DNA from 3 places in the Dryocola mayonis genome. Region 1 is predicted to be linked to each of the others. Evidence: predicted binding sites of a transcription regulator. Region 1 holds the regulator's gene; each other region holds the start of a gene.
The links. The regulator CRP, encoded in region 1, controls carbon source genes, mostly activating them, when cyclic AMP is high. The targets are predictions, from matches to a motif close to ATGTGANNNNNNTCACAT.
Positions count from the first base shown of each region.

Region 1 (7,748 bases):
GATCCTCACGTCCTGTTAACGACCTCTGCCGGTAATATTGAGCTGGAATTAAATAGCCAAAAAGCTCCCGTATCGGTGAAGAATTTCGTTGATTACGTCAACAGCGGCTTCTATAACAACACCACCTTTCATCGGGTCATTCCGGGCTTTATGGTGCAGGGCGGCGGCTTTACTGAAGATATGAATCAAAAGCAGCCGAACCCGCCGATTAAAAATGAAGCGGATAACGGCCTGCGCAATACCCGCGGCACCGTCGCCATGGCGCGTACCGCGGATAAAGACAGCGCCACCAGCCAGTTCTTTATTAACGTCGCGGACAACGCTTTCCTCGATCACGGCCAGCGCGATTTCGGTTATGCGGTGTTTGGTAAAGTTGTGAAAGGGATGGAAGTGGCCGACAAGATTTCTCAGGTTCAGTCCCACGACGTCGGTCCTTACCAGAATGTTCCGTCAAAACCGATAGTTATCCTCTCCGCAAAAGTCCTGCCTTAATTCCTTGCGCGCGGGTTGGTTTGACCCGCGCTCTGCCCGCTCCCCGGCAACTGTGCGCAATGCCGCTTATACTTGTGGCAAACCAGTGGCGAAATAAGGGAGGCGATATGGGCAAGAAACTCACCGAGAAGCAAAAATCCCGTCTGTGGCAGCAGCAGCGCAGCCGATCTTTCCAGGCCAGCAACCGGCTGGAAGGCCTGGAAGTACCGCTGATTACGCTTACGCGTGATGAAGCTCTGGCGCGCATCAGCGAACTGCGGGGTCACTATGAGCGATAAATTCGGCGAAGGGCGCGATCCCTATTTCTGGTCTGGTATTCACGTGCTGCGCAACCGGCTTGATATTCGTGAGGCCGAGCGGCTGAAAGAGGCCGAGCTTCAGCTGACCGCGCTACGGGCGGCAACCATCGAGCTTGGCCCGATGCGCATGGGCCTGCCGTGGCTGTGTTCTATCCATCAGCAGCTTTTCCAGGACGTGTACGACTGGGCGGGCGAGTTAAGAAAGGTCGATATCTATCAGGGCGATACCCGTTTCTGCCACTTCGAGTACATTGAAAACGAAGGCAACGATCTGATGCAGGAGCTGGAGGATGAACGCTACCTGAGCGACCTTGAGAAGCCGGAGTTTATCGAGCGCCTCGCGCATTACTATTGCGAAATAAACGTTCTGCATCCGTTCCGTATCGGCAGCGGCCGGGCGCAGCGCGTGTTCTTCGAGCAGCTGGCGATCCATGCGGGCTACATGCTCGACTGGAGCGAAGCCGAGCAGGATACGTGGCAAGCCGCGAACCAGGCGGGGGCGCTGGGCGATCTTAAGCCGCTCACGGCGATTTTTACTAAAGTGGTGAGCGAGGCGAGGGAAAGCGAATAGAATAGCGCGGTTCTTCTTTCTGCCGGAGCCGCCATGTTACTGCTTATCGACAATTACGATTCCTTCACCTGGAATCTGTATCAGTATTTTTGCGAGCTCGGCGCCGAAGTGGTGGTAAAGCGCAACGATGACATTACGCTTGCGCAAATCGCCGCTCTGGCGCCTGCAAAACTCGTGATCTCTCCGGGCCCCCTGCACGCCGACCGAGGCCGGCATCTCGCTTGCCGCCATTGCGCATTTTGCAGGACGGCTGCCGATCCTTGGGGTTTGCCTCGGCCATCAGGCCATTGCCCAGGCGTTTGGCGCTGCAATTATCCGCGCAGACCAGGTGATGCACGGCAAAACTTCTGTTATTTCCCACAACGACAGCGGCGTATTCAGCGGCCTGAATAATCCTCTTACCGTGACGCGTTACCACTCGCTGCTTATCGACCCCGCCACTTTGCCAGACGGTTTTGAGATCGCCGCCTGGACCGACAAAGGCGAAATCATGGGCATCCGCCACCGTACGCTGGATCTGGAAGGGGTGCAGTTCCACCCTGAAAGCATCCTCAGCGAGCAGGGCCATCAGCTGCTGGCCAATTTCCTGAATCGGTGATTTTTTATTGCCAGCTAATGATTTTTTATGCATATTTCGTGATTATATTTTCACGAATCTCTTCTGTATAAAACTGGATGGGGAATCAATGGCAACTGAACAATCAGCAATTAACCGCGCGACCTTTGATGAAGTTATTCTGCCGGTTTATGCACCAGCCGAGTTTATTCCGGTAAAGGGTAAGGGCAGCCGGGTATGGGATCAGCAGGGTAAAGAATACGTTGATTTTGCTGGGGGCATTGCGGTTACGGCGCTGGGCCACTGCCATCCGGCGCTGGTGGCGGCGCTGAAAACCCAGGGCGAAACGCTGTGGCACACCAGCAACGTCTTTACGAACGAACCCGCCCTGCGTCTGGGCCGTAAGCTGATTGAGGCAACTTTTGCCGAGCGCGTGCTGTTTATGAACTCAGGTACGGAAGCCAACGAAACTGCCTTTAAGCTTGCGCGCTACTACGCTTCTACCCGCCATAGCCCGTACAAATCCAAAATTATCGCCTTCCATAACGCTTTCCACGGCCGCTCGCTGTTTACCGTTTCGGTTGGCGGACAGCCGAAGTATTCCGACGGCTTCGGCCCGAAACCTGCCGATATTATCCACGTTCCGTTTAACGACCTGCACGCGGTAAAGGCCGTCATCGACGATCATACCTGCGCGATTGTCGTGGAGCCGATTCAGGGCGAGGGCGGCGTTACCGCCGCAACGCCTGAATTCCTGCAAGGGCTGCGCGAGCTGTGCGATGAGCACAACGCGCTGCTGGTGTTCGATGAAGTGCAGTGCGGCATGGGACGTATCGGCGAACTCTTCGCCTATATGCACTACGGCGTGACGCCGGACATCCTCACCAGCGCCAAAGCCCTCGGCGGCGGTTTCCCGGTAAGCGTGATGCTGACGACCCAGGAAATTGCTTCCGCCTTCCACGTCGGCGCCCATGGTTCAACCTACGGCGGCAATCCGCTGGCCTGCGCCGTAGCCGGCGCCGCATTCGATATTATCAACACGCCGGAAGTGCTAAGAGGCGTTGCGCAAAAACGTCAGCTGTTCGTGAAGCATCTGCGGCAGATCGATGAGCAGTTCAATCTGTTCAGCGATATTCGCGGCATGGGGCTGCTGATCGGCACAGAGCTGAAGCCGGAGTATAAGGGCCGCGCCCGTGAATTCCTGTACGCCGCCGCTGATGAAGGGGTGATGGTGCTGAATGCCGGCCCGGACGTGATGCGCTTCGCGCCATCGTTGATTGTGGATGACGCGGACATCGAAGAGGGCATGCGGCGCTTTGCGAAAGCCGTCGGCAAGATCGCCAAGGCTTAGCCGGGCCATAAAGCCTGCGTCATGCGGCGTTTAGCGGATGGCTTTTACCCTCCCTGCGGCCGCCGCAGGCTGCTGTTTAGCCAGATCCCATGATGCGGGCGCTGACGCCATGCCACTGAAGAAATGGTGTGCATGGTGTTAAGATGCCCCAGCACCCGCTGTAAATGCTGCTCCATGGTGCTTAACGGCCCGGTGGGCAGCGCTTCTGCATCCAGAATAACCGCGTCTTTCGTCTCCCCGGGCCCGTCATATTCAAGCCGCTGCTGGCATCTTTGCAGGGCGATTTCGCACGCCTGCAGGTAACGCTGCGCCAGCTCCGGCGTGAGCATATTGTGTTCGCGGGCAAGGGTCGTCATCGCGTTGACATGCTCAACGATAAACTGGCTGTGCGTTACCCACAGCTTCATATCTTCCAGATAATTCGAGTTAAAGCCCGGCTCCTGCATCGCCTGGTTTAAGGAGTTAAACAGCGCGTTGTGGGCCTGGTTGACCCGCATGCGCTGCCAGGCCAGCGGCGTGGGCCTGGGATCGCTGCTTAAAATCAAACGGATGGCTTCCTGATCGGTTTCCAGCGCGTCGTGGGCGTTCTGACGCAGCAGGCCGCTTTGCCACTGTGGCCACAGCCAGACCATGCCGCCAAAGGCGATCAGGCAGCCGAGCAGGGTATCTATCAGGCGGGGCACAATGTATTGCTCGGCGCTTAGGGTGATCAGCTGCAGGGTATAAACGGCGGTAACGGTAAAGCCAATGGTCGCCCAGCCGTAGCTTTTGCGGATAAAGAGATAGCTTACCAGCGTGATAATAAGCATCGCGGTGAGCGCAATATACTGCGGAAAGTGGAAGTGCAGGGCGATGCCCGCGATGGCAAGGCCGGCCATGGTGCCGGCCGAACGGTGCAGAATACGCACCCTCGTCGCGCCGTAGCCGTTTTGCGTCACGAACATAACGGTCATCAGGATCCAGTAGGGCTTGGGCAAATGCAAAGAGGCGCCGAGCAGGCTGGCCACGGTCAGCATGACGCCGAGCCTCGCTGAGTTACGCAGCGCGGCGGATTTAAATGACAGGTAGCTTTTAAGGGCGGCCCACAGCGGCAGACGACGCTGGCGGTCCTCCATCAGGTCGCGAACATATAAAGGACGCTGGGTTCGCAGCACGCGCGCGATGCGGCTGAAGTGATAGTGGCAGAACTGCCCGACCGGGTTGTCCGGGTTCTGACGGGCAATTTTTTCCAGCGCTTCGATTTGTTTATCCATCACAAACCGCTTCGGGTAGCGGTGATAAAGGATATCGTCGGCCAGCACGCGTAAACGCGCCGCGATAGTCTGCGCGTTCCAGCGTATCACCGCCTCGGCGTGGCTTTGCTCGACGAGCTTTTGCACCTCTTCCGGCTGATGCAGGCTAACGGAGATGTGCTCCTGTAAATCGAGCGCCACCTGGAAGGCGCGCAGCAGGCGCTTGTAGCCGTTCTGCTGATTCGCCGCCAGCATGTGCAGCTGCTGGTAACAAACGGTGATCAGATCGACGGCTTTTTGCTGGCGGGCCAGCAAAGGCGGCAGCGCTTTTTCAGGATCCGTGTGCTGGGTCAGCAGGCCGTACTTGGCCTCGCAATAGTCCGCAAGCTGGCGGTAGAGCAGGCTTAAGGATTCACGAAGCGGCTGTTCGCGCCACATCCAGAACCAGAACCAGTTGAACGCTCCGTACCAGACGGTGCCGCAAACATAAAGCAGCATCGGTTTCCAGATGGGCATATTCCCGGCCATGCTGAGGGTAAAAATAGCGGCGATGAGCGAGGCGGGCAGCAGGCGGGCGTGGAGCGCGCTGATTTCGGCGGTGACACCCAGCAGCAGCGCCATACCCAGAAGAATGACCGGAAGCGGCACGGGCGTGTACAGCAGCATCAGCTGCATCAGCAGACTGCTGATGGCGAACAGGCCGCCGCCGATGATTAACCGCTTGAAGAAGCGTTTATGAGGCGTATCCAGACCGGCAATATTGCAGCACGCGGGCACTAACGAGAACATCAGCCCGGCCTGCAGATTGCCCAGAATCAGGCCTACCGCCACGGGAAGACACAGCACCAGCGTTTGTCGCAGTGCGTAGTTAACTTCGGGATGGTAGATCAGTCGACGCCACATATCAGAAGTGTAGAGACAAAAATGGCGTGTTACCGAAGCGACACGCCATTTTGTGAACAGGAATTAACGAGTGCCGTAAACGACGATCGTTTTACCGTGAGCGGAAATCAGGTTTTGATCTTCCAGCATTTTCAGGATGCGGCCTACGGTTTCGCGGGAGCAACCGACGATCTGACCGATTTCCTGGCGGGTGATTTTAATCTGCATGCCGTCCGGGTGGGTCATAGCGTCCGGCTGTTTTGCCAGGTTCAGCAGCGTCTGAGCGATGCGGCCGGTAACGTCGAGGAAGGCGAGGTTGCCTACTTTTTCTGACGTGACCTGCAGGCGACGCGCCATCTGGGAAGACAGACGCATCAGGATGTCCGGATTAACCTGGATAAGCTGACGGAACTTTTTATAGGAAATTTCGGCCACTTCGCATGCGGTTTTCGCACGAACCCAGGCGCTGCGCTCCTGGCCTTCTTCAAACAGGCCTAATTCACCGATAAAATCGCCCTGGTTCAGGTAGGAGAGGATCATTTCCTTACCCTCTTCATCCTTAATCAGCACTGCCACGGAGCCTTTGACGATGTAGTACAGCGTCTCTGCTTTTTCACCCTGGTGAATCAGCGTGCTCTTTGATGGATACTTATGAATGTGGCAATGGGACAAGAACCATTCGAGTGTCGGGTCTGTTTGCGGTTTGCCAAGCACCATGCGCGGTTATCCTCTGTTATAAACTGGCTACCAAAGACAGGATGCAAAACCTCCTGCCCGGCGTTGCAATCGTTAGAATATTTCCCACTCGGGGGAAATGGCCTGCAAGTCAATCTTGCCGCCTGTAATTAGTGATGTCCTCTGCAGACATTTATCACGTCAATGTATCAAATGTTGCATCCGGATTGTTTTAGCATAGCTTTTGACAAGTGTCTCCTATTGTCTCGTTTCAGCATGATGCAGGTCGCCTTCCGTTGCCAGTTTTACCGCATCCGCGTACTCTGAAAGGAAATTTCTTCAACAGGAGTAAGCAACATGCAGGCACGAGTTAAATGGGTTGAGGGGTTAACTTTCCTGGGCGAATCGGCTTCGGGCCACCAGATCCTGATGGACGGCAATTCAGGCGATAAGGCGCCCAGTCCGATGGAGATGGTACTGATGTCGGTCGGCGGCTGCAGCGCCATCGACGTGGTGTCCATTTTGCAAAAAGGCCGCCACGACGTGAAGGATTGCGAAGTGAAGCTGACGTCCGAGCGCCGTGAAGAAGCCCCGCGCCTGTTCACGCACATTAATCTGCATTTCATCGTGACCGGCAAAGACCTGAAGGACAACGCCGTGTCCCGCGCGGTGGATCTCTCCGCTGAGAAATACTGTTCGGTAGCGCTGATGCTTGAGAAAGCCGCAAACATCACGCACAGCTATGAAGTGATCGAAGCTTAACGCGCTTCAGGGCGGCGGGCGCCGCCCTAAACGACCTTTCTGCCTTCCGCCAGCCGTTGCACCAGCGGCGTCATGATAAGCTCCATCGCCAGCCCCATTTTCCCGCCGGGCACCACCAACGTATTGATGTGGGAAATGAAAGATCCCTGCAGCATGGCCAACAGATATGGGAAATCAATGTCATCCAGCCCGCGGAAGTGAATAACCACGAAGCTTTCGTCCAGCGACGGAATGCCGCGCGCCGCAAAGGGGTTAGACGTATCTACCGTTGGCACGCGCTGGAAGTTGATATGGGTGCGCGAGAACTGCGGGGTGATGTAGTTGATGTAGTCATCCATCGATCTGACGACCGAGTCCATCACCGCTTCCCGGGAATGGGCCGCGTTCGCTGGTGTCGCGCACCAGCTTTTGGATCCACTCAAGGTTAACGATGGGCACCACGCCTACCAAAAGGTCGACGTGGTTCGCCACGTCGTGCTGCGGGGTGACTACGCCGCCGTGCAGCCCTTCGTAAAAGAGGACGTCCGTCGGCTCTGGCAAAGGCTGCCACGGCGTAAAGGTTCCCGGCACCTGGTTCCAGGGCACGGCTTCATCATACGTATGGAGATATTTACGGGATTTGCCCTGGCCGCTGCGCCCGTATTCAGCAAAGGTCTGCTCAAGCAGGCTGAAATCGTTGGCCTCAGGGCCGAAATAGCTGATGTGGCGGCCAAGGTCGCGCGCTTTGCGGATAGCCAAATCCATTTCCGGACGGGTATAACGGTGGAAGCTGTCCCCTTCGACCTCCGCGGCGCGCAGGTTCAGCTGCTGAAAAATCTTGCGAAAGGCAAGGCTTGTGGTGGTGGTTCCCGCACCGCTGGATCCCGTGACGGCGATAACCGGATGTTTGGCTGACATAGGGCAACAACTCCATGGATTGTAAGAATTA
Region 1 is NZ_CP150452.1:359,498-367,245, forward strand. Features, by position in the region: gene ppiA (peptidylprolyl isomerase A) at 1-492, shown strand, start outside; gene WLO32_RS01595 (YhfG family protein) at 600-770, shown strand; gene WLO32_RS01600 (putative adenosine monophosphate-protein transferase Fic) at 760-1,362, shown strand; partial or broken gene pabA (aminodeoxychorismate synthase component 2) at 1,396-1,960, shown strand; gene argD (bifunctional acetylornithine/succinyldiaminopimelate transaminase) at 2,049-3,269, shown strand; gene WLO32_RS01615 (YccS/YhfK family putative transporter) at 3,314-5,404, opposite strand; gene crp (cAMP-activated global transcriptional regulator CRP) at 5,468-6,100, opposite strand; gene WLO32_RS01625 (OsmC family protein) at 6,416-6,820, shown strand; partial or broken gene WLO32_RS01630 (phosphoribulokinase) at 6,847-7,717, opposite strand.

Region 2 (7,748 bases), 1.3 Mb from region 1:
TCGCCTTCAATCAGCCTGGTTTGCACCAGATGCGCTTCGTTTAGCGCAAGGCGCGATTTGGTCATCAGGTCGCGGGGCCTGTTCAAAATCGCCCTCTTTGGCCTTTTTCAGCGCCGCATAGGCCAGGCTGCGCGCCTGCCCTGAGTTGATGATCAGTCCCATCACCACTTCTTCGAGGTCCTGCACTGCTTCTGTTTCAACAGCGTTGTCTAAATCAAACATTTTTATCTCCTGCATGCGATCGGTTATTGCCGGGGAGGATGCGCTTCCCCGGCGGGGACCAGATTAGAATTTCAACGCGTTAGCGATGTCCTCTTCGCTTTCTTCTTCTTCAATTACCGCCTGCGCTTTGTTAGACAGGATGACAAAAGGTATATAAACCAGCGTCGCTATCCCGAGGTTGAACAAGGCGACCAGCAAGGCGGCAATGCTGCCGTTAGAGTTGAAGAACGCGCCAAGGCCGGTAGGCATGGTCCAGGGGGCAAGGTTAGTCACCGGTGGAATGATGCCCATGGCGTAGGCCGCGAGGGTAATGGCCGCCAGAATCGGCTGTACCAGCACGAACGGGATAAACATGACCGGGTTCATAATGATCGGCAGGCCGAACAGGATAGGCTCGTTAATCTGGAAGATGCCCGACGGCAGCGCAAGCTTCGCCACCTGGCGGTGATCGGCGCGGCGAGAGACGATAAAGATGGCGATGATAAGACCCAGCGTCGCCCCGGAGCCGCCCAGCAGGATGTAGGAGTCGAGCATCGGCTTGGCCCAGAAGTGGAAGGTTTTGCCCGCTTCGAGCGCCGCCTGTACGGAGCCGTACTGATTATAGATAGCGATGTTTTCCAGCGCCCACGGCGTCATGATGCCATTATCAAGCGCGGTCAGGGCCAGGGAGCCATGCACGCCGAAGAACCACAGCAGTGAGTTGAAAATCACGTAGGCCCAGCCGACAACCGCCCCCATCGACGCCAGCGGCGTGGCGATGGAATCCATGATTATCTGGTGGAAGTTGCTGCCATGATTGGCCAGCAGCCAGGAAATAATCCCGAAAATAGACAGGATAATAAAACCCGGAATAAGCGCGGAGAACGATCGGGAGACGGATGTCGGCACGCTATCCGGCAAGGTAATAATCCAGTTACGTCGAATAACGAAGGTGAATAATTCCGCGACAACCAGGCCAATAATAATGCCGGAAATAATATTCTGCCCGCCCAGCCAGTTAGCCCCGACGGCATAAGCTTCGCCGACGCTATAAGGCGTGACGGTCATAAAGGCGGCAACGGATAACAGGCCTGCGGCAAGCGAATCTACTTTACGCTCCTCCGCTAAGGCCATGCCGATAAAAAAGGGAGCCATCAAAGACATGATGCCCAACGTACCGTTGTACACATTGCCGCCGATGGCTTTTAACCCGTTCAGGGTTTCAATAGTCGCGGGGTCTAAGCGAATACCTAACGAATAAAAGAAAGATCCGGCGCCGAAGCTTAAAAATACGTTATTGATAAGAACAAACATTGCCCCCGTCAGGGTTAACGGCATGAGCCTGATAAACCCGTTTTTAATTGCGTTAACGTGGGGCTGCTTTCCTATTTTGACGGCAAAAGGAAGGAGTACCTTTTCAAGTGAATCAATGACTTTACTCATTTGCATTTTCCTTTAATGCCGCCAGCGGCGGCCAGGGTGTGTAAGGTCGTTCTTTGACGGAAAAATAAAACAAAAATTAAAATTAACGGTTTGCTGCTTTTTTGATCGAGGCGACCGCGGCTTTTAACACGCCCAGCCCATCAATTTTGCCGTACATCACTGAATCAATAACTTCGACCGGCTTGCCGGGTAATATTTTTTGAATTTCCGGCTGCATGTAGGCAATTTGCGGACCAAGCAAAATAAGATCCGCCACGCCGCCCTTTTCGCCCGCCAGGGTTTCAGGAAATGCTTCAATAAGCACCGGCACCTCGTATTTCTCGGCCTGGGCTTTCATTTTTGATACCAGCAGTGAAGTGGACATGCCGGCGGAACAAAACAGATAGATGACTTTCTTTTCCATGACGAAACCCTCGTATTCCAGATAGATTGCAGGTGAGACAAATATCCCTCTTTGTCTGACAGGTTGACGGGCCAATAGCCGAAAATATAAAATTACTGATTGTCTCTGCTTGCAAGGAGTATACGGCATGCGGTGAAACGGGGATAATTCTCAGCGGGTAAAAATTGTCTCTCCTTGACTATGCCTTATGACCCTCTTCACATTTCGGGCAAATAATTCGCGCAAAGAAAAAAGCCCAAACCAGGTTTGGGCTTTTCGAATCATTTATACCAGGAATCAGTCGTAGGCGTTTAACGTCCGCTGGCAAAGGGCCGAACGGACACAATCTTGTTTACCGAAACGTACTACGCCTACCATCTCGTCTTCTTCGAAACGCGCCAGCGCATCGCTTAATCCTGACTGTACGCCCGCAGGTAAATCACACTGCGTAATGTCGCCGTTTACGATGACCGTCACGTTTTCCCCAAGGCGCGTCAGGAACATTTTCATTTGCGCTGCGGTAACGTTCTGCGCCTCGTCAAGAATCACCACCGCATTTTCAAAAGTACGCCCGCGCATATAGGCGAACGGCGCAATCTCTACTTTGCCAATTTCGGGTCGCAGACAGTACTGCATGAAAGACGAACCCAGCCGACGCACCAGAATGTCATACACGGGGCGGAAATACGGTGCGAATTTTTCCGCGATATCGCCGGGCAAGAAGCCGAGATCTTCGTCAGCCTGCAGGACCGGACGCGTAACGATTATCCTGTCGATATCCTTATGAATCAGGGCCTCAGCGGCTTTCGCCGCGCTGATATAGGTTTTACCGCACCCCGCTTCCCCGGTGGCGAATATCAGCTGCTTTCTTTCGATGGCGTTAAGATAGTGCTCCTGAGCCTCGTTTCGCGCGGTTATCGGCGAGTTGTCGCGGCAATCCCTCGCCATACCAATAGATTCTACGCCGCTCATCTGCACAAGCGTGGTGACCGATTCCTCTTCACGTTGCCGGTGGCTACGTGAATCTCGTCTTAGCACTCGTTTTGCTTCACGACGAGCCTTGATCACTGCTTTCTGTCTTCCCATGGATGGCACCTTACAGTTGGTTTCACTTCCCGCGTCACGCTGCTGGACGCGATTATGCTGACTAACGGATGAGGTTTGGCTTCCTTGTAAGCCATGAACTGCCGGTTGAGATGATGCGCCAGTCAGGCGACAAGCGCCGCTTAGCGCAACCTTGACACGTTGAGGTGTTATGGAGTCGGGAAATTTAGCGGTGAAGATAGCGAAGCCGGAGGATAAGCCTCCGCGCTGGTTGGTGCGGGTAAGATGTTTTTTGAGCCGTCCAGTACAGGACCCTACCATTCGCGATCTCCAATGTGATTGAACTTCACAGCCGGGAACTACCGCTCATGCTTTAAGTACATCAAAAATTATCTAAAATGCAACATTGATTTTACTTTAAATCAACATAATCGTTCCGCTGCGGGCTGAAAACGTTATGTCACACCTATATTACAGTTTTATATCAACGGGATGCTCATAGCCAATACTGATGGATAATTTTATGCCGAATTGTTAGCAAATGAAAAATTAGCGGCGCAAGGATATCTGTAACGAATGGCGCAGCACCGTCCGGGCCGGGCAAGCGTCAGCGCCACCCGACGATGGCGGTGGATAGCGCCTTCGCCTGTCCACCCTGCAAAACACAACGATCAGGCCTCGATCAGCCCCTGCCCCAAATAATGCTGCTTATCCACCGCGCCCGGCAGAGCGAAGAAATAGCCGCCGCCGATGGGCTTCACATACTCTTCCAGCGCCTCGCCGTTTAGCCGTTTCTGCACGGCGAGAAAACCTTTTTCCAGATCGTGCTGATAGCAGATAAACAACAGCCCCATATCCAGCTGGCCGGATTTGGACACGCCGAGGGAGTAGCTGTAGCCACGGCGCATCATCAGGTTCGCCTGCGTTTCCTTCGTGCGCGGGTTCGCGAGGCGGATATGGGCGTCCAGGGCAATCACGTTGCCGTCCGGATCGCCGGCGTAATCAGGTTCATCGTGCTCGTTGTGCATACCCAGCGGCGCGCCGCTGTGTTTTTCCCGGCCAAAAATCGTCTGCTGCTCTTTAAGCGGCGTACGATCCCAGGACTCCACGTGGAACTGGATGAGACGAATGGCCTGATAGCTGCCGCCGCTGCACCAGGCGGGTTCGCCCTGCTCTTTTGTCACCCAGACGACGTCATCCATCAGCCCGGCGTTGCTGCTGTCCGGATTGGCGGTGCCGTCTTTAAAGCCTAACAGGTTGATCGGCGTTTCCTTGCCGCGGCTGCGCGCCGCGTGGTTGGAAATAAAACCCTCGCGCTTCCAGCGCACGCTTAACAGATCCGGGGTGTGCTTGATGATGTCGCGCAGCGCGTGAATAACCGTATCGGCGGTATTGGCGCAAATCTGCAGCAGCAGGTCGCCGTGGCACAGGCTGGCATCAAGGGAGTCGTTAGGAAAACGCTCCATCTTCTGCAGCTTTTTCGGCTGCTGCGCCCGCAGGCCAAAGCGCTCGTCGAACAGCGTGGCGCCCGCCGACAAAGTGATGGTCAGGTTATCCGGAAAAATCTCCGCGCCGAGGATGCCGGAATCCATCGGCGGCATACGCGGATTCGGCGTTTCCGGCGCCGCGCCGCCGGTAGTGAGGAAATCGAAGCGCGCAGTCAGCAGCCGAAACAGGCGTTCAAGGTCGGCTTTATCCGCCGCCAGTACGTCAAAGGCTACCAGCATCATGGACGCCTGCTGCGGCGTAAGAATGCCCGCCTGGTGCAGGCCGTAGAAGGGCTGCTTTTCCATTCGCGCATCGGGCGGCAGCGTGCCCGGAGACGTTTGCGTGTTTGCCGCATGCGCCACGGGGCAGCCGCCGGTAACGGCGAAGGCGCCCCCGAGGGCGCCCAGCTTTTTCAGTAACTGACGGCGCGCCGGTTGATGCGCGCCTTTGGTACTTTTATCTTGCATATACTTAGTCCAGGCCCAGCACGCCACGCAGCTGGGACAAATCTTCCGCCAGCGCCGTCACCGGCCCTTTTAACGCGTTGCGGTCGGCATCGGTCAGCTTGTCATAGGTTTCATAGCCGTCTTTGGTGCGGTATTTCGCAAGAATGGCGTCCACTTTTTTGAAGTTGGCGTCAACTTTCGCCAGCAGCGGCGCGTTCTCTTTGCTCAGTAAAGGCCGCAGCAGGTTGACGATTTTCTGCGCGCCGTCCACGTTCGCCTGGAAGTCCCACAGGTCGGTGTGGCTGTAGCGATCTTCTTCGCCGCTGATTTTGCTGGCCGCCACTTCTTCAATCAGCCCTGCCGCGCCGCCGACAACTTTGCTCGGCGGGAAGGCCAGCTCGGAGATGCGGGTTTGCAGATCCAGCACGTCGGCGTTTAGCTGCTCAGCGTATTTTTCCATGCCTTTTGTGGAGTTGTCGCCAAACAGCGCTTTCTCGAGGCGGTGGAAGCCGGTGAATTTCGGATCGTTTGCTTTTTGCTCATAATCGTCTTCGCGGGCGTCGATGCTGCCGTCCAGGTCCGAGAACAGCTCAGCAATAGGTTCGATGCGCTCGTAGTGCTGGCGCGTCGGCGCATACAGGGATTTTGCTTTTTCGATATCCCCGGCTTTGACCGTATCGGTAAAGGCTTTGGTGCCTTTTACCAGCTCGGCCACTTCCGCGGTCACGTACGCTTTGTATTCGGTAATCGGCCCGGCGAGCGCCAGCAGGTCGTTCTTCGGCGCCGCCTGCTCGCCGGAGGCTTTCACCACCAGCTTGCCTTTCGGATTGCTGAGCAGGCCGCAGGTCATGTCGTACTCGCCCGGCTGCAGGTTGGCCGTCATTTTTTGCGAGAAGCCCGGCGCGATATTTTCACGCTCTTCGACCACCATCACCCCTTTTAAGATCTCCCACTCCAGCGCTTTCTGGCTGTTGTTGAGAATAACGAACTGGGTCTTACCGGCGTTTACCGTGATGTTCATCGGCTCGCACTGCTTATCGGTAACGGTGACCTTCACCTGCGGAACCTCTGCCGCGTGAGCGGCAAAAGCGGAAGAGATAAGAGTAAACAGCGCAATATTCAGCGCCTTAAGACGAAACTGTGCGGTCATGGCCAATCCCTTTTAAATATAAGTATGTTGTAACTAAGTGACGGGTTCCCGCCACAAACGGGTTAACGAACGCTATTGGTCGCCTGGTTGTGCAGGCGCGGCGGCATGGCGAACAGCACCAGAGCCGGAATCAGGTAGATAAAGTACATCGCCACTTCGCTGACGGTTGGCGCTTCCTGATAGCCGAAGATCCCTTCCAGCAGCGTGCCGGTCAGCGAATGCGTGGAAAGCACGTCGCTGAGATCAAAGGCAATATTCTGGAAATGGTTCCACAGGCCCGCTTCGTGGAAGGCGCGAATCGCCCCCGCGGCCAGCCCCGCGGCCACCAGCAAAATAAACAGGCTCGTCCATTTAAAGAACGCGCCCAGGTTCAGGCGGATGCCGCCCCAGTAAATCAGGAAGCCAAGCACGATAGCCGTGGCCAGCCCAAGCATCGCGCCGAGCGGCGGCATCATGCCCACGTCCTGCTGGAAGGCCGCCAGCAGGAAGAACACCGACTCAAGACCTTCACGCGCCACCGCGAAAAAGACCATCAGGATCAGCGCCCAGCCGTGGCTGCCCGAGCCCTGCAGGGCGTTATCCACCGCCTGCTCGAGCTGGACCTTCACGTTGCGCGAGACTTTGCGCATCCAGAACACCATCCAGGTAAGGATCGTCACGGCGATAACCGCCACTATGCCTTCGAACAGCTCCTGCTCTTTTTGCGGGAACTCGCCGGTGGTTTCGTTGATGAAAATCCCCAGCGCCAGGCATAAAGCGGCGGCCGCCACTACGCCAATCCACATTACGCCAATCCATCGACCGCGTTGGGTGCGCTTTAAGTAGCTGGCGATCAGGCTGACGATCAGCGCCGCCTCCAGACCTTCGCGTAACATGATGAGAAACGGAACAAACATTCCTGACACCTCGATTGTGAAATCAGGTCAAATGACGTAAAGAAGAGTAAACCAGAACGATAGTGATTATCATTACCGTAAAAGGAAAAACAAGAGGATTGTGAAGTTAATTATCTCGGGATGTAAAAAAGGCCGGGAAGCCCGGCCCTGAAAGGCAATTTATTCTGCCTGCAGCCTTGTTGGCGGCGCGGAATGATAAACATCATCCGCCTCGGCAAAGCGTTTTTGCATGGTGGTGGAAGGCGCTTTACCCAACAGGCTCACCACTACGATGCCGATGCTGGCGAAGATGAATCCGGGGATGATTTCATACAGGCCCAGCCACGCGAACTGTTTCCAGACGATAACCGTCACCGCACCTGTAACCATACCGGCAAGCGCGCCGTTACGGGTCATGCGCGACCACATGACGGAGAACAGAACGACCGGGCCGAACGCCGCGCCGAAGCCCGCCCATGCGTAGCTCACCAGGCCCAGCACGCGGTTTTCCGGATTGGCCGCGAGGGCGATGGCGACCAGCGCCACCACCAGCACCATCGCGCGTCCTACCCATACCAGCTCTTTCTGACCCGCGCCTTTGCGGAAGAAGGCCTTGTACAAATCTTCGGTAATCGCGCTGGAGCAGACCAGCAGCTGGCAGCTCAGCGTTGACATTACCGCCGCCAGAATCGCCGAAAGCAGCACGCCGGCAATCCACG
Region 2 is NZ_CP150452.1:1,619,282-1,627,029, reverse strand. Features, by position in the region: partial or broken gene chbA (PTS N,N'-diacetylchitobiose transporter subunit IIA) at 1-222, opposite strand, end outside; gene chbC (PTS N,N'-diacetylchitobiose transporter subunit IIC) at 286-1,644, opposite strand; gene WLO32_RS07845 (PTS sugar transporter subunit IIB) at 1,727-2,047, opposite strand; gene phoH (phosphate starvation-inducible protein PhoH) at 2,324-3,112, opposite strand; gene efeB (iron uptake transporter deferrochelatase/peroxidase subunit) at 3,742-5,025, opposite strand; gene efeO (iron uptake system protein EfeO) at 5,030-6,154, opposite strand; gene efeU (iron uptake transporter permease EfeU) at 6,217-7,050, opposite strand; gene putP (sodium/proline symporter PutP) at 7,210-7,748, opposite strand, start outside.
Region 2: WLO32_RS07845 (PTS sugar transporter subunit IIB) is a predicted target of CRP. The motif match lies at 2,233-2,250, and genes of this name have one in related genera.

Region 3 (7,748 bases), 1.4 Mb from region 1:
CGTTGTTCTTGTTATTACGGAAGGTCACCCACTCGGATTCGTTGGAGTGCGCCAGAATAATGCCGTTAAACGGCAGAGCGGAGATGCCTTCCGTACCGTTATAGTTCCCCTCCTGGGTTGCGGTCAGCAACGGGTGGAGGACTTTAATAGGCGCTTTAAACATCTCAACGAATTCCATGATGCCCTGGTTTGCGCGGCACAGCGCGCCGGAATAGCCGTAGGCGTCAGGATCGTTTTGCGCGTGGTTTTCCAGCTTGCGGATATCCACCTTCCCGACCAGCGCGGAGATATCCTGGTTGTTCTCATCCCCCGGCTCCGTTTTAGCGATCGCGATCTGCGCAAGGATAGATGGCCAGACTTTCACCACGCGGAATTTGGTGATATCGCCGCCGAACTCCTGCAGGCGTTTTGCCGCCCACGGCGACATAATAGTGCCGAGGTAGCGGTTAGGCACGCCGTACTCTTTTTCAAGAATAGAAGCGTCTTCCTGAGGATTGAACAGGCACAGCGGGTGGTCGTTTACCGGGCTGCGCTCGCCGTTGGCGCTCAGGGTATAAATAGGCACGCGCTGCATCAGCGCCTTCAGGCGTTCCGCCAGCGAGGACTTACCGCCGCCGACCGGCCCCAGCAGATACAGAATCTGCTTCTTCTCTTCAAGGCCCTGAGCCGCATGTTTCAGGTAGGAAACAATTTGCTCGATGGCTTCTTCCATACCATAGAACTCTTCAAAGGCCGGGTAGCGGGAAATCACCCGGTTCGAAAAGAGACGGGACAGCCGTGGTTCTGTCGCAGTATCCACCATCACTGGCTCACCAATGGCCATCAATAGCCGTTCTGCCGCGTTGGCATAGGCACTGCGATCCTGCTTACAGATGGCAAGAAATTCCTGCAGTGTGAACTCTTCGTCCTTGGCAGCTTCATAGCGCTGGCGATAGTGATCGAATATATTCATGGCATGCCGTCCTTTCGTTTTTTAGCACAGGTTAGAGAGCCGAAGGTAATAGTAATGGGGGCTCCCGGAAGACGTATTCTGAGTACAGCAACCCTTATGCCAACTTATCTGTCGTGGTGCTTTCGGTACTGCCGTCAGAGTAATTCACCTTCTTAAAATAAAGCGTAGATGGCATTTGCAAAACTTGCATACGGTCGCAAACCAATTTCAATGACATATCAATAACTCATCCAAATAAATCTCCCGGCGCCTGCGGCAGACATCCGCCGCGTCATTCAATGGTCACAGAACTGAAAGCCTGTTGTCACAGGTCGCCGTAATGATGTTTTGTTGGGTTAATATTGCGGTCAGGTAAAAAGTTTGGGATGAAGAGCAAGGGCGGTTACACTTCTCTCGCTGATTATTTGATTTAAGGACTAAACGGATTGTGACCAAATTCAAAATTCTGACACTGGGCGTGCTTATCGCCTCTTCAGTAAGCACCGCAATCGCGGCAAATCAGTGGTCTGTTGGTGCCGGCGTTGGCGTAGTGGAGCGCCCGTATAAACAGTATGACCGCGATATCTATCCGATACCGGTTATCACCTATGAGGGAGATAATTTCTGGTTCCGCGGGCTGGGCGGCGGCTATTATCTGTGGAACGACCAGACCGACAAGCTGTCAGTCACGGCCTACTACTCACCGACCTATTTTAAACCGGGCGACAGCGACGACAGCCAGCTGCGCCGCCTGAACAAGCGCAAGAGCACCATGATGGCCGGGCTCTCATATGTCCACAATACCGAATACGGCTTCCTGCGCACGAAGCTTGCCGGCGATACGCTGGATAACAACAACGGCATTGTCTGGGATCTGGCCTGGCTTTACCGCTATACCAACGGCGGCTTAACGCTGACGCCGGGTATCGGGGTGGAGTGGCAGAGTGAAAACTATAACGACTACTATTATGGCGTCTCCCGCAGCGAGTCAAGACGCAGCGGTTTGAACAGCTATGACGCGGACGACGGCTGGAACCCGTACCTGGAACTGACCGCAAGCTATAGGTTCGCGGACGACTGGAGCCTGTACGGCACGGGCCGCTACACCCGTCTGAGCGATGAAATCAAAGACAGCCCGATGGTTGATAAATCCTGGACGAGCCTCGTTTCCGCGGGGATCACCTACAGTTTCTGATAGCGAGTTTCACCGGCACTTTTACACCACGGGGCGCTTGCGCCCCGTTTTCATTATGGCGGCGCGACCTGATAAGGAGGCTTTATGAGCGGTCAGATGCGTTTTTCTGCAGGCCAAAGTTTACCGGCTATTGGGCAGGGCACATGGTACATGGGCGAAAAGCCCCTGCAGCGGCGGGACGAAGTTCATGCCCTGCAGGCGGGTATCGATCTGGGCCTGAAATTAATCGACACGGCTGAAATGTATGCCGAGGGCGGCGCGGAAAAAGTGGTCGGTGAGGCCATTAGCGGGCGGCGGGATGAGGTTTTTCTCGTTTCAAAAGTTTATCCGTGGAACGCGGGCGGGCAGAGGGCTGTAGCAGCCTGTGAAGCAAGCCTTAAGCGTTTGCAGACGGACTGTCTCGATCTTTATCTGCTGCACTGGCGCGGAGATATTCCGCTCGAAGAAACCATCAGCGCCATGCAGCTTCTCAGGCAGCAGGGCAAGATCCGCCGCTGGGGCGTATCAAACCTCGACTATGCCGATATGCAGGAACTAAGCGCAATCGCAGGCGGCGAGGAATGCGCGGCTAATCAGGTGCTTTATCACCTGGCCTCCCGCGGCATCGAATACGATCTGCTGCCCTGGTGCCGGCAACAGAGCATGCCCGTCATGGCCCTACTGTCCGTTGGCGCAGGCGGGGCGTTTGCGTGAGGGATTGATGCAGCATCCGGCGCTGAACCAGCTGGCCGCAGAGAAAGGCGTAACCGTCGCGCAGCTGCTGCTGGCGTGGGTGGTCAGCCATAATGGCGTGATGGCGATCCCCAAGGCCGCAAGCGTGTCGCATGTGAAGGAGAACGCCGCGGCGCTCGATATCGTGCTGAACGAAGAGGACAGGGCGAAGATGGAAAAGGCGTTTCCGGCACCCGGCCGCAAAACGCCTTTAGACGTGGTTTAGTTTTTCTTCGCCACGCGCAGGGTCGCCGCCAGACGCGCCGGCTTGTCGGCTCCGGCCTTTTGTGACGTTGTCACGCAGGCGGTTTCCACGCAGACGAACGTTTTGTAGCCGTCATCCGGCATGTCGCCCATCGAGGCAGACAGCGCCGGGCCCGGATTCCAGCCCACGACGTTGCTGTGGTGGTGGTGCACAACGTCGATGGTGCGCTTCAGGCTTGCGTCGTGAATCACGCTGCATTCCTGCGCCGCCAGGTAAACGCGGTCGGTGCGGTCGGGGAAGGTTTGCACGCCATCGCTCAGCTCGCCTTTTTCGCCGTTAAGCACTTTATCAATATAGGCGTTGCCCAGGCCGCTTACTTTCACGTCGGCAATATCGCCCACGTTGAAGTAGGTGTGCAGGGCGCTGGTGACTTCAAACTCACCGTGCGCTTCCAGCTCCATCTCACAGGTTTTACCCAGCTTGTAACGGGCATACAGGGTGAAATCGTGCGGCCAGTAGCTGCGGGTTTCCTCGCTGCTTTGCAGTTCGAAGGTCAGCGCAACGCCGTTGGCGTCTTCGTTGTGCGCGCTTAGCGTCCACGGCAAATTACGGGCGAAGCCGTGAGCGGGCAGCGCCTTGTCTTCCGCCGGGCCGAACCATGGCCAGCAGACAGGTACGCCGCCGCGCAGCGCTTTACCGATTTTAAAAGGCGTGTTGTCGCTCAGCCACAGAACTTCTTCTTCACCGGCGGGTTTCCACGAGAGCAGGTGCGCCCCCTGTAAAGCCACGGAGGCGCGTACCTGTGGATGATCGATAACAATCACTTCCAGCTCATCAAGCTGACGACGGGAGATGACGGGGGTGATCTGTTCAATAACCGGAAGGGCAAAAATTTTAGTAATCATTGACTCAACCTATATATCGAAAGCGAAAAAAAAGGGCGACCATCGTCGCCCTCCTGGGATTAGTGACTCATCTCGGACTTATTTGGAGATGTGAGCAATCAGATCCAGTACTTTGTTGGAGTAGCCGGTTTCGTTGTCATACCAGGAAACCAGTTTCACAAAGTTGTCGTTCAGTGCGATACCAGCTTTAGCATCGAACACGGAAGTGCAAACTTCGCCGTTGAAATCGGTAGAGACAACGTCGTCTTCGGTGTAACCCAGAACGCCTTTCATTGCGCCTTCAGAAGCCGCTTTGATTGCTTTCTTGATTTCTTCGTAAGACGCTGCTTTTTCCAGACGAACGGTCAGGTCAACAACGGACACGTTTGGCGTTGGAACGCGGAACGCCATGCCGGTCAGTTTGCCGTTCAGCTCTGGCAGTACAACGCCTACAGCTTTAGCAGCACCGGTAGAAGAAGGGATGATGTTCTGAGCTGCGCCGCGGCCGCCGCGCCAGTCTTTGTGAGACGGGCCATCAACGGTTTTCTGAGTAGCGGTAGTTGCGTGAACGGTGGTCATCAGGCCTTCAACGATACCGAAGTTGTCGTTGATAACTTTAGCCAGCGGAGCCAGGCAGTTAGTGGTGCAGGATGCGTTGGAAACGATGTCCTGGCCTGCGTATTTTTCAAAGTTAGCACCGCGAACGAACATTGGGGTGTTGTCTTTGGAAGGACCAGTCAGAACGACTTTTTTCGCGCCGGCGGTGATGTGCTTACGAGCGGTTTCGTCGGTCAGGAAGATACCGGTAGCTTCAGCAACAACGTCAACGCCGATTTCGTTCCATTTCAGGTTAGCCGGATCTTTTTCAGCAGTAACACGGATGGTTTTGCCGTTAACAACCAGGTGGCCATCTTTCACTTCAACGGTACCCTTGAAACGACCGTGAGTGGAGTCATACTTCAGCATGTATGCCATGTATTCTGCGTCTAACAGATCGTTGATACCAACGATTTCAATGTCAGAACGTTCCTGAGCAGCACGGAAAACAATGCGACCGATACGGCCAAAACCGTTGATACCTACTTTGATAGTCATATATTCCACCAGCTATTTGTTAGTGAATAAAAGGTTGGCTGTAAAATTACAAAAACCTTACGCAGCGTCAAGCGGAATCGTGTCAATCATTGCGACAAATCAATCCTGTGGACAGCAATCGTACGATAAAACCGCTTCACGTTTCCCTTTTGGCCATAAGCCATATGGGGACGGTTTGTGGAATTTTAAAGGGCAAACTAAACAAAAATGTGACAACAGTCACAATTAATGCCGCGCCAGAAATTCAGGCCTAAGTTTAGAACAAAAATCCGCGCGGCGTTGTTAATTTTTTGTTAGAATCATACTGTTATCAGTCACTGCAACTATTGCCCGAGACGTACGCATATGGCTAACCACTTACCTCCTGATTCAGCGAAAAAAAACCTTAATGAGATGCAGTTTTACGTCACCCAGCAACACGGCACGGAACCGCCGTTTTCAGGGCGACTGCTGCATAACAAACGTGATGGCGTTTACCACTGCCTGGTGTGCGACGCGCCGCTGTTTATGTCCGGGTCCAAATATGACTCTGGCTGCGGCTGGCCGAGCTTCTACGAGCCGGTAAGCGACACAGCTATTCGCTACATCAAAGATTTTTCACACGGCATGGAGCGGGTGGAGATCCGCTGCGGCAACTGCGAGGCGCATCTGGGCCACGTATTCCCGGACGGGCCCGCAGCCGACAGGCGAGCGCTACTGCGTCAATTCCGCGTCGTTAAGCTTTATTGATGAGAAAAACGGCGAGCAGACGGAAGGTTGAAAAATCGATTCAGCAAATTATTCCACAGGGAGCAACCCGCATGACCAATCTGGATGAAATGTTGGCCGCTATGACGCCGGAAATCTATCAGCGTCTGATGACCGCGGTCGAGCTGGGAAAATGGCCGGACGGCGTGGCGCTGACGCCGGAGCAGAAAGAAAACAGCCTGCAGCTGGTGATGATGTGGCAAACGCGCCATAACGTCGACGCCCAGCATATGACCATCGGCACCGACGGCAACATCGTGATGAAGAGCAAGCAGCAGCTGAAGGCCGAATTCGGCATTGAGCCCGCGCCGATCGTGACGGTGAAGCTGTAGCCGCGTTCCCTCTGCGCCGGAGGGAACAGGCCGTGCTGGTTAATCCCCGTTTTTAATCCCGTGCGTTTCGGCCAGCTGTTTCGCCAGCTGGTTTTTATTTTCCGCGCCCGGTAATTAGCGCCAGGAAAAATCAGCCAGCGTCATCAGCTCCGCGCCCGCCACCGACATGTCCTGGAAAGCCAGCAGGCTGTCGTGCGGATGGATATTAACGCCGCGGCAGCCGTCGGTAATCACCGTAACGCCGTAGCCCAGCTCCAGCGCGTCGAGCACGGTAAATTTCACGCAGTAATCGGTCGCCAGGCCCAGCACGATCAGTTCGGTTACGCCGCGTGCGCGCAGCCAGGCGTCCAGCTCGGTTTTCTGGCGGTGCCCGTTGTCGAAAAAGGCGCTGTAGCTGTCGATAGCCGGGTTTTCACCTTTAGGAAAGACGGCATCAATATCTTTCGTATTGAGCAGCGGGTGAAGGGCGGCGCCCTCGGTATTCTGCACGCAGTGGGAAGGCCACCAGGTTTGCGGCAGGCCGTCCAGTGTTCCCTGTGTATAGGGTTCGGCGCCCTGCACGCTGGCAAAGCTGCCGTGGTTAGCCGGGTGCCAGTCCTGCGAAGCGACAACCGCCTCGCCGCGCGCCTTACTGCGGCTAATCAGTTCATTGGCCACATCGACGGTGCTGTCGCCTTCCGGCACGGCCAGCGCGCCGCCGGCGCAGAAATCGTTCTGCAAATCGACCAGTAACAGTGCACGCTTATTCATTGGCTCTCCTTACTCATCAGGCGTTAATTCACCGCGCAGGTTGCGCGACATGGCTTCGCGGATGGCCTGCACGTCCAGCCCCTGGCTTAACAGATAGTGCAGCTTGGTCAGCGTCGCCTCAACGGTCATATCATAGCCGCTGATAACGCCGGCCTGCGCCAGCGCGTTTCCCGTAGCATAGCCGCCCATATTCACTTTGCCGGACATACACTGGGTGAGGTTCACCACCACAATGCCGCGCGAAGTGGCTTCCTGCAGCTCCCGCAGGAACGCGCCGTGCTGGGGAGCGTTGCCCACGCCGTAGGAGCGCAGGATCAGCGCCTTGACCGGCTGGCGCAGGAAGTTGCCGACCACGTCCGCGGAAATGCCCGGATAAATTGTTACCACGCCGATGGGCTGCGGGGTAATTGGGTGAACGATCAGTTCGCCTGCGCCCTGCGGCGCGGCTGGCGTGTTCAGGCGACGAATATGAATGCCCGCTTCGAGCAGCTGCGGCAGGTTAGGCGAGGCGAAAGCGTCAAAACCGTCGGCATGGGCTTTGGTGGTGCGGTTGCCGCGGTACAGGCGGTTGTTAAAGAACAGGGTGACTTCGTTGATCGGGAAGTTTGCCGCCACGTACAGCGAGTTTAGCAGGTTGATTTGTCCGTCAGAGCGCAGTTCGGCAAGAGGAATTTGCGAGCCCGTGACAATCACCGGTTTGCTGAGGTTTTCCAGCATAAACGACAGCGCCGAGGCGGTGAACGCCATGGTATCCGTGCCGTGCAGAATGACGAAGCCATCGTACTCATCGTAGTGCGCTTTGATGTCGTCGGCGATGTGCTGCCAGTCTTCCGGCGTCATATCCGAGGAGTCCATCAGCGGCTGATATTCGTGAATAGTAAAGTCCGGCATCTCCTGG
Region 3 is NZ_CP150452.1:1,805,821-1,813,568, forward strand. Features, by position in the region: gene yeaG (protein kinase YeaG) at 1-952, opposite strand, end outside; gene WLO32_RS08800 (MipA/OmpV family protein) at 1,380-2,126, shown strand; partial or broken gene WLO32_RS08805 (aldo/keto reductase) at 2,211-3,063, shown strand; gene WLO32_RS08810 (D-hexose-6-phosphate mutarotase) at 3,060-3,947, opposite strand; gene gapA (glyceraldehyde-3-phosphate dehydrogenase) at 4,026-5,021, opposite strand; partial or broken gene msrB (peptide-methionine (R)-S-oxide reductase MsrB) at 5,367-5,781, shown strand; gene WLO32_RS08825 (YeaC family protein) at 5,822-6,100, shown strand; gene pncA (bifunctional nicotinamidase/pyrazinamidase) at 6,215-6,850, opposite strand; gene ansA (asparaginase) at 6,860-7,748, opposite strand, start outside.
Region 3: gapA (glyceraldehyde-3-phosphate dehydrogenase) is a predicted target of CRP. The motif match lies at 5,229-5,246, and genes of this name have one in related genera.